DNA from 3 places in the Aurantimonas sp. DM33-3 genome. Region 3 is predicted to be linked to each of the others. Evidence: riboswitches for the same ligand, from Rfam matches in the RefSeq annotation. Region 3 holds a riboswitch; each other region holds the start of a gene.

Region 1 (4,962 bases), on a different contig from region 3:
CCGGCTCGGCGGACAGCGCCACGGCGAGCTCGGCGCTGTCATGGGTGCTGACGCCGAGCTTCAGGCCGGCAGCTTTGATCGCGACCCGGTCCGCCTCGGCGAGGTCCTCCTGCCCCAGATGGACGACATCGCAGCCCTCCTCGATCGCCAGCCGCCAGAAATCGTTGATCACCAGCAGGCAGCCATGGGCGGCGCAGACATCCCGCGTGCGGCGGATCTCCCGGCGCAGCCTTGCCGCGTCCATGTCCTTGGCGCGCAATTGCAGCAGCTTCACCCCCACAGGCACCAGCCGCTCGGCCATCTCGGCATCGTCGACGATCAGGTAGAACGGATCGAGCCGCAGCCCCGTCCCCGTCCGCTCCTCGGCACCGCGCTCCCCACTCCGATGTCCCTCCGCCCGGCTCATCGCGAGCCTCCCGGTCCGCCGACATCGCCGAGCATCGCCTGCCCCAGCATCGGGGTCGAGGGCGCCGCCATGTCGCGCGGCGCCATGGGATCCGCCTCGAAGGCCAGCCGGCCGGCCTCGACCGCCAGGGCAAAGCCCTTGGCCATCGCCACCGGGTCGCCGGCCTTGGCGACCGCCGTATTGAGGAGCACGCCGTCATAGCCGAGCTCCATGGCGGCGGCCGCCTGCGACGGCAGGCCAAGCCCGGCATCGACCACCAGCGTCACCTCGGGAAAATGCGCCCTGAGCTGGCGCAGGCCGTAGCGGTTGTTCAGCCCGAGCCCCGAGCCGATCGGCGCGCCCCAGGGCATCAGCACCCGGCAGCCGGCCTCGACCAGCCGGTCGGCCACCGACAGATCCTCCACCGTATAGGGCAGCACCTTGAAGCCCTTGCCGGTCAGGATGCGCGCCGCCTCCACCAGCCCGAACACGTCGGGCTGCAGGGTCTCGGCGTCGCGCACCACCTCCAGCTTGATCCAGTCGGTGCCGAAGATCTCGCGGGCCATCTGCGCCGTCGTCACCGCCTCGCGGACCGAATGGCAGCCCGCCGTGTTGGGCAGGATGTCGAGGCCAAGGCCTTGGATCAGCTCCCAGAAGGCCTGGCCGGCCCGCGCCTCGCCGCATTCGCGCCGCAGCGAGACGGTGACGATGCCGGCCCCGGACGCCTTGATCGCATCGGTCATCATCTGCGGCGAAGGATAGAGCGAGGTGCCGAGCATCAGCCGCGAGGCAATGCGACGGCCATAGACGTCCATGCCGGTCACGGCGCTCGCCGTGTCGGTGTCGATCGTGTCCATGCTCAGCCTCCCTTCATCGGGGCGATGATCTCGATGGCGTCGCCCTCGGCGAGCCGCACCGTCCCGCGTTCGGTCTTCGGCACGAAGTCGCGGTTCAGCGCCGTGGCGACCACGGCGCCCTCGTAACCCAGTTCGACGAGCGCCTGGTCGAGGGTGGCGGCCTCGACCAGGCGCTCCTCGCCATTGACGGAAATTCTCATGATGCGTCCTTCAGCGTCTCTGCGAAGATTTCGGCGGCGGCCTCCGCCGCCATGGCCGGCGACAGCAGGAAGCCGTGGCGGTACAGCCCGTTCAGGCTGACCACCCGGCCGTTCCGCGTCACCTTTGGCAGATTGTCGGCATAGGAGGGCCGCAGGCCGGCGCCGGTCTCCACCAGCTCGGCCTCGGCGAATGCCGGATGCAGCGCATAGGCGGCGTTGAGCAGCTCGACGGTGCCGCGCAGGTTGATGCCGCGATCGTCGTCGCTTTCCAGCATGGTCGCGCCCACCATGAACAGCCCGTCCGCGCGCGGCACGACATAGATCGGCGAGCGCGGATGCAGCAGCCGCACCGGCCGCGACAGCGAGACCTCGTTGGTGCGCAGCAGCACCATCTCGCCGCGCACAGCCCGCAGCCGCGGCAGTTCCGGTCGCGCCGCGATGCCGCGCGCATCGATGATGCGATCATGGTCGAGATCGGCGGGCGCGACGCGTCGGCCGAAATGCAGCGCCACGCCGCGTTCGCGCAGCCGTTCCGCCAGCGCCTCCAGCGTGCGGCGCGGATCGAGATGGGCTTCCTCGGCAAAGAACAGGCCCTCGGCGAAGCGACCGGCGAGATCGGGCTCCAACGCCGCGACCCGGTCGGCGTCGAGCCGCTCGTGACCCTGCGTGCGGCGGGCAAAGCGGGCAAGGTCCGCGCGGTCGCGCCAGGGCGCCAGCACCAGCGTGCCGTGGCACGCGACGTCCGGCACATGCCGCGACCACCAGTCGATCCCCGCCAGGCCCGGCGCCACGATGGCCGGGTCGGCGCTCTCGGCCTCGCAGCGCGGCGCCAGCATGCCGCCGGCCAGCCACGACGCCGCGGCAACGCCCAGTTCTGGCGCCGCCTCGTACAGCGCGACATCGGCGCCCCGCTCGGCGAGTTCCAGCGCAGTGACGAGCCCGGCAACGCCGGCCCCGATGACGGCAACCCGCATGGTCAGGCCCCGCTTGTGCGGCAGGCGTCGTGCAAACAGGCGACCCGGTCGGCCATTGTCTCGATCCTCCTCGACGCGTCTCGGAGATCCGGCTGATGGCAGGGGAAAGATCGGCGGCGCGGCGCTCGCCTGCGGCGAACCGCAGGCCAGGGGCCACCGCATTCCATCCCTCCGCCGGTCTCAACCGGATCAGGTTCGAAGGGTCGCCACGCGCTCACGCCTTTCGGCGGCCGATGGCCTCTCAGTTCCCTGCCGGAACTCCCCTTGGATGGACGGAATCTGTGCTTCCCGGGCGGCGCTGTCAACGCCGCCGCGCCAAGATCGCGGTCGTCGGCTCAGCTCGACGCCAGCCGACGCTTGCGGCGACGCCGGCGCATGCGCGCGGCGCCATGGCCGCCGGCCCCGATCGCCCAGCCGAGGGCAAAACCCGCGACCGCCAGGAGCAGCCCCTCGACGGTGATCGGCAGGGCCGGGCGATAGTCGGCGGCGGCGCGCTCGGCGATCTCCCAGTCCGGGTCGCCCGCTGCGACGAAGGGCCGGAACAGGGGCGCCGATTCAGCGACGCTGCGATAACGCCGCTCCACCGCGTCATAGCGGGCGATGGTCTGTTCGGCGTCCGCGCCTTGGCGCGCGACGAAGGCGTCGCGATTCTCGCGCAACCGCGCCACCGCCTCGCTGCGCGACAGGTCGGAGGCCGCCGCGCTGGCGTCGAAGCGCTCCACGACCTTGCGCAATTCGTCGACGGCGCCGCCGAGGCGCTGGAGATATTGCTGGGTGAATTCCAGCGACTGGCTGGAGACGAGCCCGAGAAACAGCGCCGCCACGACGCGGATGATCAGCCCCGGCATTCCCTCATCCTCCCTCAAGGCTCCCCCAGCGCACCGGTCGCACCGAACGACCGCGCCCCCGGCCACGATACGCCTGCTGCCTGATCATACCAGTCCCCGCGCCCGTCAGGCGAACAGGCGGGTGCCGCGTTCGGCAATGGCGCAGAAGCTGGCGGTCACATGGGCGGCCAGAGCATCGGCGACCGGGCCGGCGCCGCCGCGGCGGGCCAGGGTCATGCGGTAATTGCCCAGCGGCGGCAGGCCGCGCTCGGCGCCCAGCTGCACGATGTCGTCCGACACGACGCTGATCGGCAGCGGCGCGATGGCGAGATCGGCGGCGACGGCCGCAAGCTGGCCGGTGCAGAACTCGCTGGTATAGGCGACGCGGTAGTCGATATCGCGGGCGTCCAGCGCCGCCAGCGCCATGCCGCGCCAGGCGCAGCCGGCATCGGCAAGGGCGAGCGGCAGCGGCGTTTCGGCGACGGCGAGGCCGCCGCGCGCGCCCACCCAGACCAGCGGCTCGGAATGGATGTAGTCCGGCCCGTCGAGGCGTTCGTCGTGACTGTAGACGGCGAGATCGAGCTCCCCGGACCAGCAGCGCCGCCGCAATTCCTCGGTGCGGTCCAGCCGCACCTCCACCTCGACCTTGGGATGGGTCCGGGCGAAGCGCCGGAGGATTTCCGGCATGGCGACGACGCCGTTGTCATTGGGCACGCCCAGCCGCACGCTGCCCTCGCAGCAGGGCGACAGGAAGCGCGAGAAGGCCTCGTCGTTCAGCTTCAGAAGGCGGCGGGCATAGCCGAGGAATATCTCGCCATCGGCGGTCAGCGCCACGCTGCGGGCATCGCGGCGGAACAGGTCGCGGCCGACCATGTCCTCCAGCTTCTTCACCTGCAGGCTGATCGCCGAGGCGCTGCGATGCACCCGCTCCGCGGCCCGCGAGAAATTGCCGGTGTCGGCGATCGCCACCATCGTGCGGGCGAGGTCCATGTCGAGATTGGGCAGATTGGGGGTCAGCACGGGCGGAGCCTCCTATTAGCAGAACTTGCCGCTAGGCTTACTCCTTCTCGTTTGCCTCATCAATGAGAAACCCTCACATTTTGCCCACCGTCAATTGGAGGTTCTCATGCTGCATCATTCGACCCTGCCCCAGTCCATCCGGCTCGACGAAGTACACCACAGTCAGCCCGGCCTCGTGGGATGGCTGCATTCCTGGACGGTGGGGAAGCGCCGGCAGCGGCTTTGCCGCGACGCCTTCAACACCCTTTTGCGGGTCGACGACCATATCCTGGAAGACATCACCGGCCTGACCCGCCCGCAGGTCGAGGAGGTCGCGCGGCTGCCGCTCGCCGTCGACGCGCTCGAGGCAATCGCCCGGCTGCAGGAGCGTTCGTCGCGCCGGCGGCACCGGCGGTCCGTCTGACGACACGCAAGCACCGACCAGGTCCGAAGGCCGCGGCCCTCATTCCAACAAAAAAAGGCGCGCCCCGAGGGACGCGCCTTTCATTCTGTCAGCGAGAGACGGCCTGATCAGGCGGCGTCTTCCTCGCCCTTCTTGATTTCCTGGCCGGTCTCCTGGTCGACGACCTTCATCGACAGGCGAACCTTGCCGCGCTCGTCGAAGCCCATCAGCTTGACCCAGACCTTGTCGCCTTCCTTGACGATGTCGGTCGTCTTGGCGACGCGATCGGCGGCGAGCTGCGAGATGTGGACGAGACC
Region 2 (4,962 bases), on a different contig from region 3:
ACGCCCTGCTCGGCCTGCTCGATCAGCGTGTCGCGGAAAACCTCCCAGGTCAGGTCCTCGGCGATGCCGTTCACCTTCTCCAGCGCCTGGTAGATCGGCACCGTGCCGATCGGCACCGGCGCATTGCGGATGATCCAGTCGCGGATGTTGTGGATGTTGCGGCCGGTGGACAGGTCCATCACCGTGTCGGCGCCCCAGCGGATCGCCCAGACCATCTTCTCCACTTCCTCGGCCATCGAGGAGGTGACGGCGGAATTGCCGATATTGGCGTTGATCTTGACCAGGAAGTTGCGGCCGATCGCCATCGGCTCGACTTCCGGATGGTTGATGTTGGCCGGGATGATGGCGCGCCCGGAGGCGACCTCGTCGCGCACCCATTCCGGGGTGATGAAGTCCGGGATCGCCGCCGAATACGGCTCCCCGTCGCGCTCCAGCGCCCGCTTCGCCTCGGCGCGGCCGAGATTCTCGCGGATCGCGACGAACTCCATCTCGGCGGTGACGATGCCGGCGCGGGCATATTCGTACTGGGTCACGGCACGCCCGCCCGTCGCCCGGCGCGGTGCGTTGCGAACCGGAAATTCCGGCGTCAGCTTTTCGGCCGGCAGATTGCCGTTGTCCTCGGGCTGCACCGCGCGGCCCTCGTAGAACTCGGTGTCGCCGCGGGCCGCGATCCAGTTTTCGCGGATGCGCGGCAGGCCCTTGGCGATGTCGGTCTCGACCTGGCTGTCCGTATAGGGGCCGGACGGATCGTAGACGATGACGTCGGGCTCGCCCGCGGTCGGATGGACGGTGATCGCGCGCATCGGCACGCGGATGTCGGGAAAGGCCGTTCCGGCCAGGTAGATCTTGCGGGAGGCCGGCAGCGGGCCGGCGGTGACGGTGGGTGTCACGGCATTCATCTTGGTTCTCCAGTCGCGCTCGCGTCGGAGATCCAGTTCTGCTTTCGGTGATCGAAAACTCTCGTCGGCCTGTCGGATCGCCCCTGTCGTCGGGGGCATGGCCCGCATTGCGGGCCGGAGAGGTCGGCGGCTTTCCCATCCCTACGCCAGTATGAACTGGATCAGGTTCGTAGGGTCGCCGCGCGCTTCGCCGATGATCGGCGGCCGTCGGCCTCTCAGTTCCTTGCCGGAACTCCCCTTGGACGAGCGGACGGTAGCAGCCCCCGTGGGGGTGTCAACAGCGGTTGCAGCGGTCGTCGCTAGAGATCGGCGAGACGACACGAAGCGGCAGAGAGCGGGAAGACGGGAAGCAGGATCGGCAGCGCCGATCGGGACATCGCGGCGGCAACGCAGGCGATGCGCCGCGAGCCAGGACGGCCGGGAGGCGGTCAGGGGCAAAGCCCGAGCCCAGAGGCCCGCGATGGGTGTCGCGGGCGGTCCGCGGCGCGAGCGGCGCCGTCGGACAAGATGTGTCACATGCGGGCGACGAGCGCCCCGTCATGCGGTCGGCAGAGCCGAGACCCTAGAGGATGTCGAGGCTGACCTTGGCGGTGCCCGAATGGATCATGCCGATCTTCGAGGCCGCGGCGCGCGACAGGTCGATGATCCGGCCGCCATGATACGGGCCGCGGTCGTTGATGCGCACGACGACGGACTTGCCGTTGCGACGGTTGGTGACGCGCACCTTGGTGCCGAAGGGCAGCGTCTTGTGAGCCGCCGTCATGGAATTCATGTTGAAGCTTTCGCCGTTCGCCGTGCGGCGACCATGAAAGCGCTTTCCGTAATAAGACGCGGAACCCGAGGCCGCGGACTTCGTTTCGGCTACGACCGGAGTGATTGCGACGGAGTACGAACCGACCATCGTTCCGGCGAAAAGCGCGGCCGCGAGAGCGGCCTTCGGCAGAAACTTCATTCTTGGCATGTCCTTGAGATGCGACGTTTGCGACGCCGCCTCCTTCGTCAATTCCTGTGACGAGAAAAAGGACGGACTCTGGCAGCAATAGGGTCTTTCTACGACAGCGGAACTTTTCGGGCCCTGGCGTATCGTCCTGAGCCCAAACGAGGAATTTCCGTCCGAGCCCTGTTTCGAATGCGACAGCGATGTCGCATTCGCGCCGATGTCGCCTTAACCGGTCAGACCGCCAGCTTCGGGGTGCGGCCGCTGTCTTCGAGTTCCCATTCGGCCTGCCAGTCCATGCCGTCCTGCGACAGGACGAGGTAGTTGCGCTCGCTCGTATAGGTCGCGCGGCGCGACGGCAGCGGCCGCAGGCGGATCTTCCGGCCGCGCAGCGGGCTCTCGCCGACACGGGCGAGAAGGCCGAGCGCAAACGGATAGGCCGGCCCGGGCGCGGGGTGGGAAATGCCGGACGCGACGAGTTGGTGCATCACACTCCCGTTCAGAAGCCGCATCTCGCCGCGCGTCGCCAGATGGATTTCGCCGGAGACGACCACGAGCCCGCCGACGGCCCGCTCGGCGCGATCGGCCAGGCATTGCAGGCAGCGGATCCATTCGCGCCGATGCGCCCGGCTCTGCCACTGGTCGCGCAGATCGTCGGACAGCTTGGCGACCCGCGGCACGATGCCGGCGACGAGCTCGGCCCAGCTCAGCCGCGGCCCGAGCACCGGCACGCTGGACATCAGCACGATCCGGTCCGGCTCCGGTGTCGCCTCCAGCGCCGTTTCGAAGCTCTTCCATCCGACCGGCCCCATCACCCTGTCGGGACGGCGTTCGCTGCGCAGGTCTGGCGCGAGGATCGTCAGGCCCGGATAGCGCACCGCAACGCCAAGGCTGCGCGCCTGCCGGTCCAGCGCGATCGCCGGCAGATCGGCCTCGTCCGCCGCCAGCTGGAAGATCAGGAACATCTCGCGCGCCGCCTCGAACAGGCCGCGTCCTACGGGACTGTCCAGAAGCGCTGCCGGATGGCTGCCCCAGCCGTCGATGATGTCGTGGTCGTCCCACATCGACACGGACGGCACATGGGCCGACATCGCGCCCATGGCGGGCCGGGCGAAGCTGATCAGATAGCGCTCGAAATAGAACCGGCGGATCGCCTCGCGGGACTCCTCGGTCAGCGGCACGGTCCCGCGCTCGTCGGGCTTCAGCGTGGTCCAACGCTGCACATCCGGATGACAGGCGAGGACGTCGTCGGCATAGAGCTGGTCGCCGCCCTGCAGCATCAGGGAGAACGGCGCGCGGTCATGCTCGGCGGTGAGCCGGGTCCACATGGCGTCGCGCTCGCCGATGTCGCGCGTGAGATCCCCGTTCTCCTGGCCGTTGCAGGAGACATAGGCGATGCGCGCCGCGCCGCCGTCGGGGCTGACGACGGCATAGTCGGTCTCGTCGATGCGGTATGAGTTGATGGTGGCGGCCGGCAGCGAGAAATCGTAGCGCCACACCGTGCGGCCGAACCTCGTGGCCAGCGCAATCGGCTGCGTCGCCTCGCCCGCGGCAAACAGCTCGGGCGCCTCGGCCGCCTCGTCCAGGACGAGGATCGCGGCAAGATGGTCGCGCCGGCCATCGCCGCCGCGTGCATAGAGGATCGGGCCGATCCGGTCCGGGAGCGGATCGGCGGCGGAAACGGTCTCGGTCATCGGCTCCTGCCGGCTTGGCTTTGACCGATGCCCGTCCCGGCTTCGGTCTCGCCCCGCCATATAGGAAGCCATGGTCGCCATGCCGACCGCAATGCCGCCATCACGCGGACCGGACGATCGGATGCCGGCGGAATCGACGGGATTGCAGCGGCGGCAGAGCCCCGCGCCGGCCGAACTCAGTCGGTGGTGGCGGTCTGGACGCCGGGCAAGGCCTGCATGCGGGCGTCGAGCGTGGCCGTATCGGCGGCGTCCGGCGTCGGCGCGGCGGCTTCCGCCGCACGAACGCGGCCGCCCTTGCCGCTGTCGGCGCGGGCCGGTTGTTCGGTCAGGCCCTGCCAGAGCGTGAGGAAGGGATTGGCCTCGTCACGGGTGGCCTTGCGCGGTGCCATGGCGGTGGCCGTCGCCAGCCCGGCGGGGGCCGATGTGTCCTGCTCCGGGCTCGGCGCGACGGCAGCCGTGCGAACCTCGTCGATGGCCGCGGCGGCACCCTTCTTGCGGACCTCCGCCTGGGACGCCATGCGGAAGCCGGCGCTGCGCTGGTCGCGCGAGATCTTCTGGTAGAAGGCGTTGCCGCCGGCAATCACCTTGTAGTGCATGTTGCCGTAGCCGAAGCTCAGGCCCGCCGTATGAAAGAACTTGGCATCGCCGACGGCAGCGTGGCGCTTGCCCGACAGCACCTCATGGGCGGTCTGCATCGCCAGTTCCTTGCCGGCCCCCATGTCGCGGGTCATCACGCCGGGCGCGAACTGCTTGGGCTGGGCGACCACGTCGCAGACGGAATCGGGATAGCTCGGCGAGCCGACGCGGTTCATCACCACGGTGCCGACGGCGAGCATGCCCTCGCGGCTGGAGCGGTTCGATTCGAAGAACATCGCCCGGGCGAGGCATTCCTGGCTCGGACCGTAGCTGAGGGGTGACACCACCTCCTCGATCTCCGGTGCGCCGACACAGCCGGAGAGGAGGGCAGCGGACAGAAGGGTGGCAAGGGCCGGCAGACGGCCGCGGATCGACAACGTGCTCATGGCGCTGTCGTGGTCACGAAATGTGTCGGCAAACGGGGCGGCGTGTGCGGGAATCACACCGGCAGGCGATTCCGCCGGCCGGTGTTGCCGAATCGCCGCGCCTGCCGCCTGGTCAGACCCGGCGTTCGATCATCATCTTGCGGATCTCGGCGATCGCCTTGGCCGGGTTCAGTCCCTTCGGGCAGGACTGGGTGCAGTTCATGATGGTGTGGCAGCGATAGAGCTTAAACGGATCTTCCAGGTCGTCGAGCCGCTCGCCTGTCGCCTCGTCACGGGAATCGATCAGCCAGCGATAGGCCTGCAGCAACACGGCCGGGCCGAGATAGCGATCGCCATTCCACCAGTAGGACGGGCACGAGGTCTGGCAGCAGAAGCACAGGATGCACTCGTAGAGGCCATCGAGCTTCTCG
Region 3 (4,962 bases):
GCCGATCATGCGGCGCACAAGGCGTCCCGCACGACCAGGACCGGAGTTCATTGCCATCGCTGCGATCGTCGCCCCCACAGAACCGCTTCGCTTCCCGAGACTCAAGGCTTATCCGAACCGCTGTCACACGGGTTAGGATCGATCAGCAACAGATTTCGAAAAAGCGCCGCCGCTTTGCCTCGTGCCTTCACTTGTCCGCTATCGGGAAAATCCGCCGGAAATACGTCAGTCGCGAAGTTAGCCGGCCGGTCCCTTGTCCGTCCGAGTCAAGGTCGTTCCCGTGCGGCAACCGTGCCGAGATAGCGCGCCACCCGCGGATCGCCGTCTCCGGCCAACAGTGTACGCGTCGGCCCGATCGCCGCGATCTCGCCAGCGTCTAGAAACGCCGTCCGGTCGGCGTGACCGACTGCGTCCTCGGGATGGTGCGTGACCATGACGATCGCCGGCGGCACCTCGCGCCCCGCCCGCAATTCGGTCAGGATCGCCAGCATCTCGCGGCGCAGGGCAGGACCGAGCGCGGCGAAAGGCTCGTCGAGAAGGAGGAGCGGCCGGTCACGCAGGAAGACCCGCGCCAAGGCCACCCGTTGCCTTTCGCCGCCCGACATCTCGGCCGGACGCCGCGTGGCGAAGCCCGCCAGCCCGACCGCGTCGAGAGCCGCCTCGACGCGGCGTCTGTCCGCCGCAGCCACCCGCAGATCGGGGGCGATGCCAAGGGCGACATTGCGGAAGACGTCGAGATGGGGAAACAGGTTGTTGTCCTGGAAGACGATGCTGAGCGGGCGTTCCGCCGGTGCGACACCAGCCATCGCGCGCCCGTCGATGGCGATCGTGCCGGCGGAGGGCGCAGCGAACCCCGCCACGAGGTCGAGCAGCGTCGACTTGCCCGCGCCGCTCGGACCGATGACCGCCAGCCATTCGCCGGCTTCCACCGCAAGATCGAAGCGCATCTCGCTGCCGCCATGGGCAAAGCGGACATCGTCGAGGACGAGAGCCTTCTTCATGCCGGATGGTCCCTTCGTGCAAGTCCGCGCTCGGCCAGCGCCATCAGCGACAGGCACAGGATGCCGAGGAGCAGCGCCAGCCCGGCCGCGTCGGCCGTGCGATAGCTGCCCATTCGCTGCAGCAGAAGATAGGGCAAGGTCACCAGGTCCTGGCTGCCGAACAGGGCGATGGCGCCAAGATCGCCGAGCGAGATCGCCAGCGCGAAGGCAAAGCCGAGGGCGACAGGCGCGCGCAGGACCGGCCAGTCCACGACCCGCAGCCGCGACAGGCCTGCAAGGCCGAGGCTGTCGGCCAGCCGGCCGGTCGCCTGGTTGGCTGCCGCCAGCGCCGGCCCGACGATGCGCACGATGAAAGGCACGGCCATCGCCGCGTTGGTGGCAACCACGACATAGGGCGCGGCGGCAAAGACGTCGGTGACCTGCCGCAGCGCCAGGAACCAGCCGGCCCCGACCACGATGGGGGGAACGACGAGCACGAGACTGGCCGTCGTCTCCAAACCGTTGCCAAGCGCCTGCCTGCGTCGGGTCAGCCGGTCCGCCAGCGCGTTGCGCAGCGCCTCGGTGGCGAGGACGATGGCCAGGGAGACGGTCATCGCAAGAAGCGCGGCAGTCGTCGCAATGACGATGCTGGTGATCGCCGCACGATGGACCGCCGGATCAGCCAGCAATCGCGCCAGATCCGCTTCCAGGCCGCGCACCACTACCGCAACGAAGGGCGCCAGGACGAAGCCGATGCCGAGGAGCAGCACGAGCGCGTCCACCGCGGCCCGAGCAGGACTGCGGCGATCATAGCGCAGCGCGCGGCCGCCCAGGCCGAAACCGGCGGCGACATCGCCGCCAAGCCGGGTCGCAAGCCACAGGACGATCGCCGTCAGGCCGATCTGGACGAGCGACAGCGTGATCGCACGGCCGGGATCGAAATCGTAGCGCAGCGACTGGTAGATCGCGACTTCCAGCGTCGTGGCGCCGGGCCCGCCCCCCAGCACCAGCACGAGAGTGAAGCTGGTGACGCAGAGCATGAAGATCAGGCTCGCGGCCGCCGGCAGTGCACCGCGCAGGGCCGGCCATTCGACAAGCCGGAACGTGGCCAGCGGGCTCAGCGACAATTGCCCGGCGAGCTTCCAGCTTTCGGCCGGCACGCGGTCGAGCCCGGCCAGCATCAGCCGGGCGGCCAGCGGCAGGTTGAAGAAGACATGGGCGATCAGGATGCCGGAGAGACCATAGATGTCGAGCCGCGCCAGTCCGATCGCCGCAAGAGCGTCCGAGACGAGGCCGTTGCGACCCCAGATGGTGAGGATCGCCAGCGCGCCGACCAGCACGGGCAGCACCTGCGGCAGGAGGAACAGGCGCAGCACCGCACGGCGACCGGGAAAGCGGGCACGATGCAGTGCCAGCGCCAGCGGGATGGCCCCCACCACCGAAAGAAGGGTCGACAGCACCGCCTGCTCGAGGGTGAACAGGACGACGCCGAGGAGATAGCGATCACCGGCGACCGCCCGGAAATCGGGCGCGGCACCCGTCGCAAAGAGAAGCACGACGAAGGCGCCGGCCAGGAAGCCGACGAGGATGCTTGCAGCGCCGAGGCCGAGGCCGATCCGCCAGGCACGATCCGCAGCACCGGTCATGAATGCCTCACCGGGACGCGCACTCGATCGTCAGCGGCCGATCGCTTCGAGCCATTCCTGCGTCCACGCCTTGCGGTTCGCCGCCACCGTTTCCGGATCGATCATCAGCGGCGTCTCCACCTGCACCAGGCGACCGAACGCCTCGGGCAGATCGATGCCGTCCGCGACCGGCAACGTCCAGTTGGTGGTGGGGATCAGCGACTGCACCTCGGCGGTCAGCATGTAGTCGAGGAAGCGCGTCGCCAGTTCGGCTGTCTCGGTCGTCTTCAGCATCGCCGCCACCTCGATCTGCAGGTAGTGGCCCTCCGCGAAGGCCGCGGCCTGATAGCGGTCGGTGTCTTCCTCGATCATGTGGTAGGCGGGCGATGTCGTGTAGCTGAGAACCATCGGCACCTCGCCGCTGGTGAACAGGCCATAGGCCTCGCTCCAGCCCGGCGTCACGGTCAGGATGCGCTTCGACAGCTGCTCCCATTTGGCAGCGGCCTCGTCGCCATAGATCTTCTTCATCCAAAGCATCATGCCGAGGCCGGGCGTCGAGGTCCGCGCGTCCTCGATGGCGATCTTCACCTCGGGATCGCCATTGACCAGATCGTCGAGGCTCGCCGGTGGTTCGGCAATCGCCTCGCTGTCGTAGACGAAGGCGAGATAGGAATAGTCGTAGGGGACGAAGATGTCGTCCGAGAAGCCGGTCGGCACGTTGAGCCCCGAGAGGTCCGCCCCGCTCGGCGCGAACATGCCGGTCGCCTTGGCTTCGGGGATGAGATCCGTCGTCAGGCCGAGGACGACGTCGGCTTCGGTCGAGGGGCCTTCGAGCTTGAGACGATTGAGGATCGCGACGCCGTCCTCGAGACCGACGAACTGCAGGTCGCAGGCGCACACCTCTTCAAAGCCCGCCTCGATCTTCGGGCCCGGCCCCCATTCGGGCGTGAAACTCTCATAGGTATAGACGGTGAGCACCGGCTTGTCGGCCTGGGCGACCGCGCTGCTCGCACCGGCCAAAAGGGCGGCCGCGCAAACGCCGAGATGGCGAATGGACAGAGGCGAGGAGGAGACAGGTCGGGCCATGGTGGTGCCTTTCGAGACGGCGGCCTTCGAAACGAAAGCATCCGCGAGACACCCGCCGACGCCCGCATCCCTCCGCCGGTATGAGCCGGATCAGGTTCGACGGGTCGGCATGCGCCTCTCAGCCCGAAGGCACCCCGTGTGAGCACGGAAAGACTTAGAGGTCACGTCGCTTGCCGGCAAGGGCAGCCGCGCCTCTGGCGCCAAGGGGCAGCTCTCCCTGATATCAAGCCCTCACCTCGGACTGCCAGGCTGCGCGCCGGCGTGGCGAATAGGCCATGCCCACGCAGGCGATCCGGTTGTGATGTCGAAGCAGCCGATTGGCGTTTGCGGCCCGATGCTGTAGGCGAGCCGCGATGTCGCGCTTTTCCATTCTCCTTGCCGGCCATATCGCCCCTACCCCTGCGCTGATCAATGCGGTGAAGGGCACGCGGGTCATCGCCGCGGATGACGGCCTGCGCCATGCCGCTGAGCTGCAGGTGACGCCGGAACTCTGGGTCGGCGATTTCGATTCCAGCCCGCCGCGGCCGGCGATCGAACTGACCAGCCTGCCCCGCGAACCCTACCCTCGCGACAAGGCGATGACCGACGGCGAGATCGCCATCGAGGCGGCGCTGACGCGGGGCGCGACCGGCCTGTTGCTGATCGGCGCGCTCGGTGGCCCGCGCAGCGACCACGCCTTCGCACATCTGATCCTCGCCCTGCGCTATGCCGCCCGCGGCATCGACGTGGAGTTGTTCGACGGCATCGAACGCGCCTGGCCGCTGGGACCGGACCGTCGCGCCTTCGATCTTGCGCCCGGCACGCAGTTCTCGATCCTGAAATTCTCGGATCTTTTCGGCTTGACGATCTCCGGCGCGAAATGGCCGCTCGACGCTGTCGACCTGCCATTCCACTCGATCCTCACACAGTCGAACGAAGCGCTGGGGCCGATCGCCGTGACGGTCCGCCAGGGTACGGCGCTCCTCGTCGCCCAGGCCGATCCCAAGGTCCGCTGATCCGCAACATCGCCGCACGAGAGCGACGCAAGCAGACTTGGCGAACCCTGCGCCTTCGACTAGGTTGCGCGCGGTCGGTCCCGTAGCTCAGCAGGATAGAGCATCAGATTCCTAATCTGAGGGTCACTGGTTCGAATCCAGTCGGGATCACCAACCTTCTCAACAACTTATCCTGACACATTGGAAGTCGTCGGCACTGCCGGGGACGGGATGGGGACGGCCAAGGGTTTTTCGTGTCGCGGTGATGATGCTGGTTCGGGGCTGCCGGGATAGGCC

Evidence for each region. A riboswitch is a leader RNA that binds a small molecule or an ion and turns the genes downstream of it on or off. The one in region 3 is predicted to bind thiamine pyrophosphate.
Region 1: linked by a shared signal. The riboswitch ahead of thiO (glycine oxidase ThiO) and the one ahead of thiB (thiamine ABC transporter substrate binding subunit) in region 3 are both predicted to bind thiamine pyrophosphate.
Region 2: linked by a shared signal. The riboswitch ahead of thiC (phosphomethylpyrimidine synthase ThiC) and the one ahead of thiB (thiamine ABC transporter substrate binding subunit) in region 3 are both predicted to bind thiamine pyrophosphate.

What each region holds. Positions count from the first base shown of each region.
Region 1 covers NZ_JACSGS010000002.1:140,306-145,267, forward strand. The annotation lists gene H9Q09_RS03440 (thiamine phosphate synthase) at 1-343, opposite strand, end outside; gene H9Q09_RS03445 (thiazole synthase) at 403-1,200, opposite strand; gene thiS (sulfur carrier protein ThiS) at 1,245-1,442, opposite strand; gene thiO (glycine oxidase ThiO) at 1,439-2,578, opposite strand; TPP riboswitch at 2,566-2,691, opposite strand; gene H9Q09_RS03460 (DUF2937 family protein) at 2,752-3,264, opposite strand; gene H9Q09_RS03465 (LysR substrate-binding domain-containing protein) at 3,370-4,263, opposite strand; gene H9Q09_RS03470 (hypothetical protein) at 4,370-4,666, shown strand; gene pnp (polyribonucleotide nucleotidyltransferase) at 4,774-4,962, opposite strand, start outside.
Region 2 covers NZ_JACSGS010000010.1:126,625-131,586, reverse strand. The annotation lists gene thiC (phosphomethylpyrimidine synthase ThiC) at 1-899, opposite strand, end outside; TPP riboswitch at 1,021-1,148, opposite strand; gene H9Q09_RS14790 (septal ring lytic transglycosylase RlpA family protein) at 1,462-1,800, opposite strand; gene H9Q09_RS14785 (alkaline phosphatase D family protein) at 2,073-3,530, opposite strand; gene H9Q09_RS14780 (cell wall hydrolase) at 3,707-4,552, opposite strand; gene H9Q09_RS14775 (succinate dehydrogenase iron-sulfur subunit) at 4,665-4,962, opposite strand, start outside.
Region 3 covers NZ_JACSGS010000007.1:197,080-202,041, reverse strand. The annotation lists gene H9Q09_RS12120 (M48 family metalloprotease) at 1-9, opposite strand, end outside; gene thiQ (thiamine ABC transporter ATP-binding protein) at 267-1,001, opposite strand; gene thiP (thiamine/thiamine pyrophosphate ABC transporter permease) at 998-2,626, opposite strand; gene thiB (thiamine ABC transporter substrate binding subunit) at 2,657-3,691, opposite strand; TPP riboswitch at 3,742-3,838, opposite strand; gene H9Q09_RS12100 (thiamine diphosphokinase) at 4,045-4,686, shown strand; tRNA gene H9Q09_RS12095 (tRNA-Arg) at 4,763-4,839, shown strand.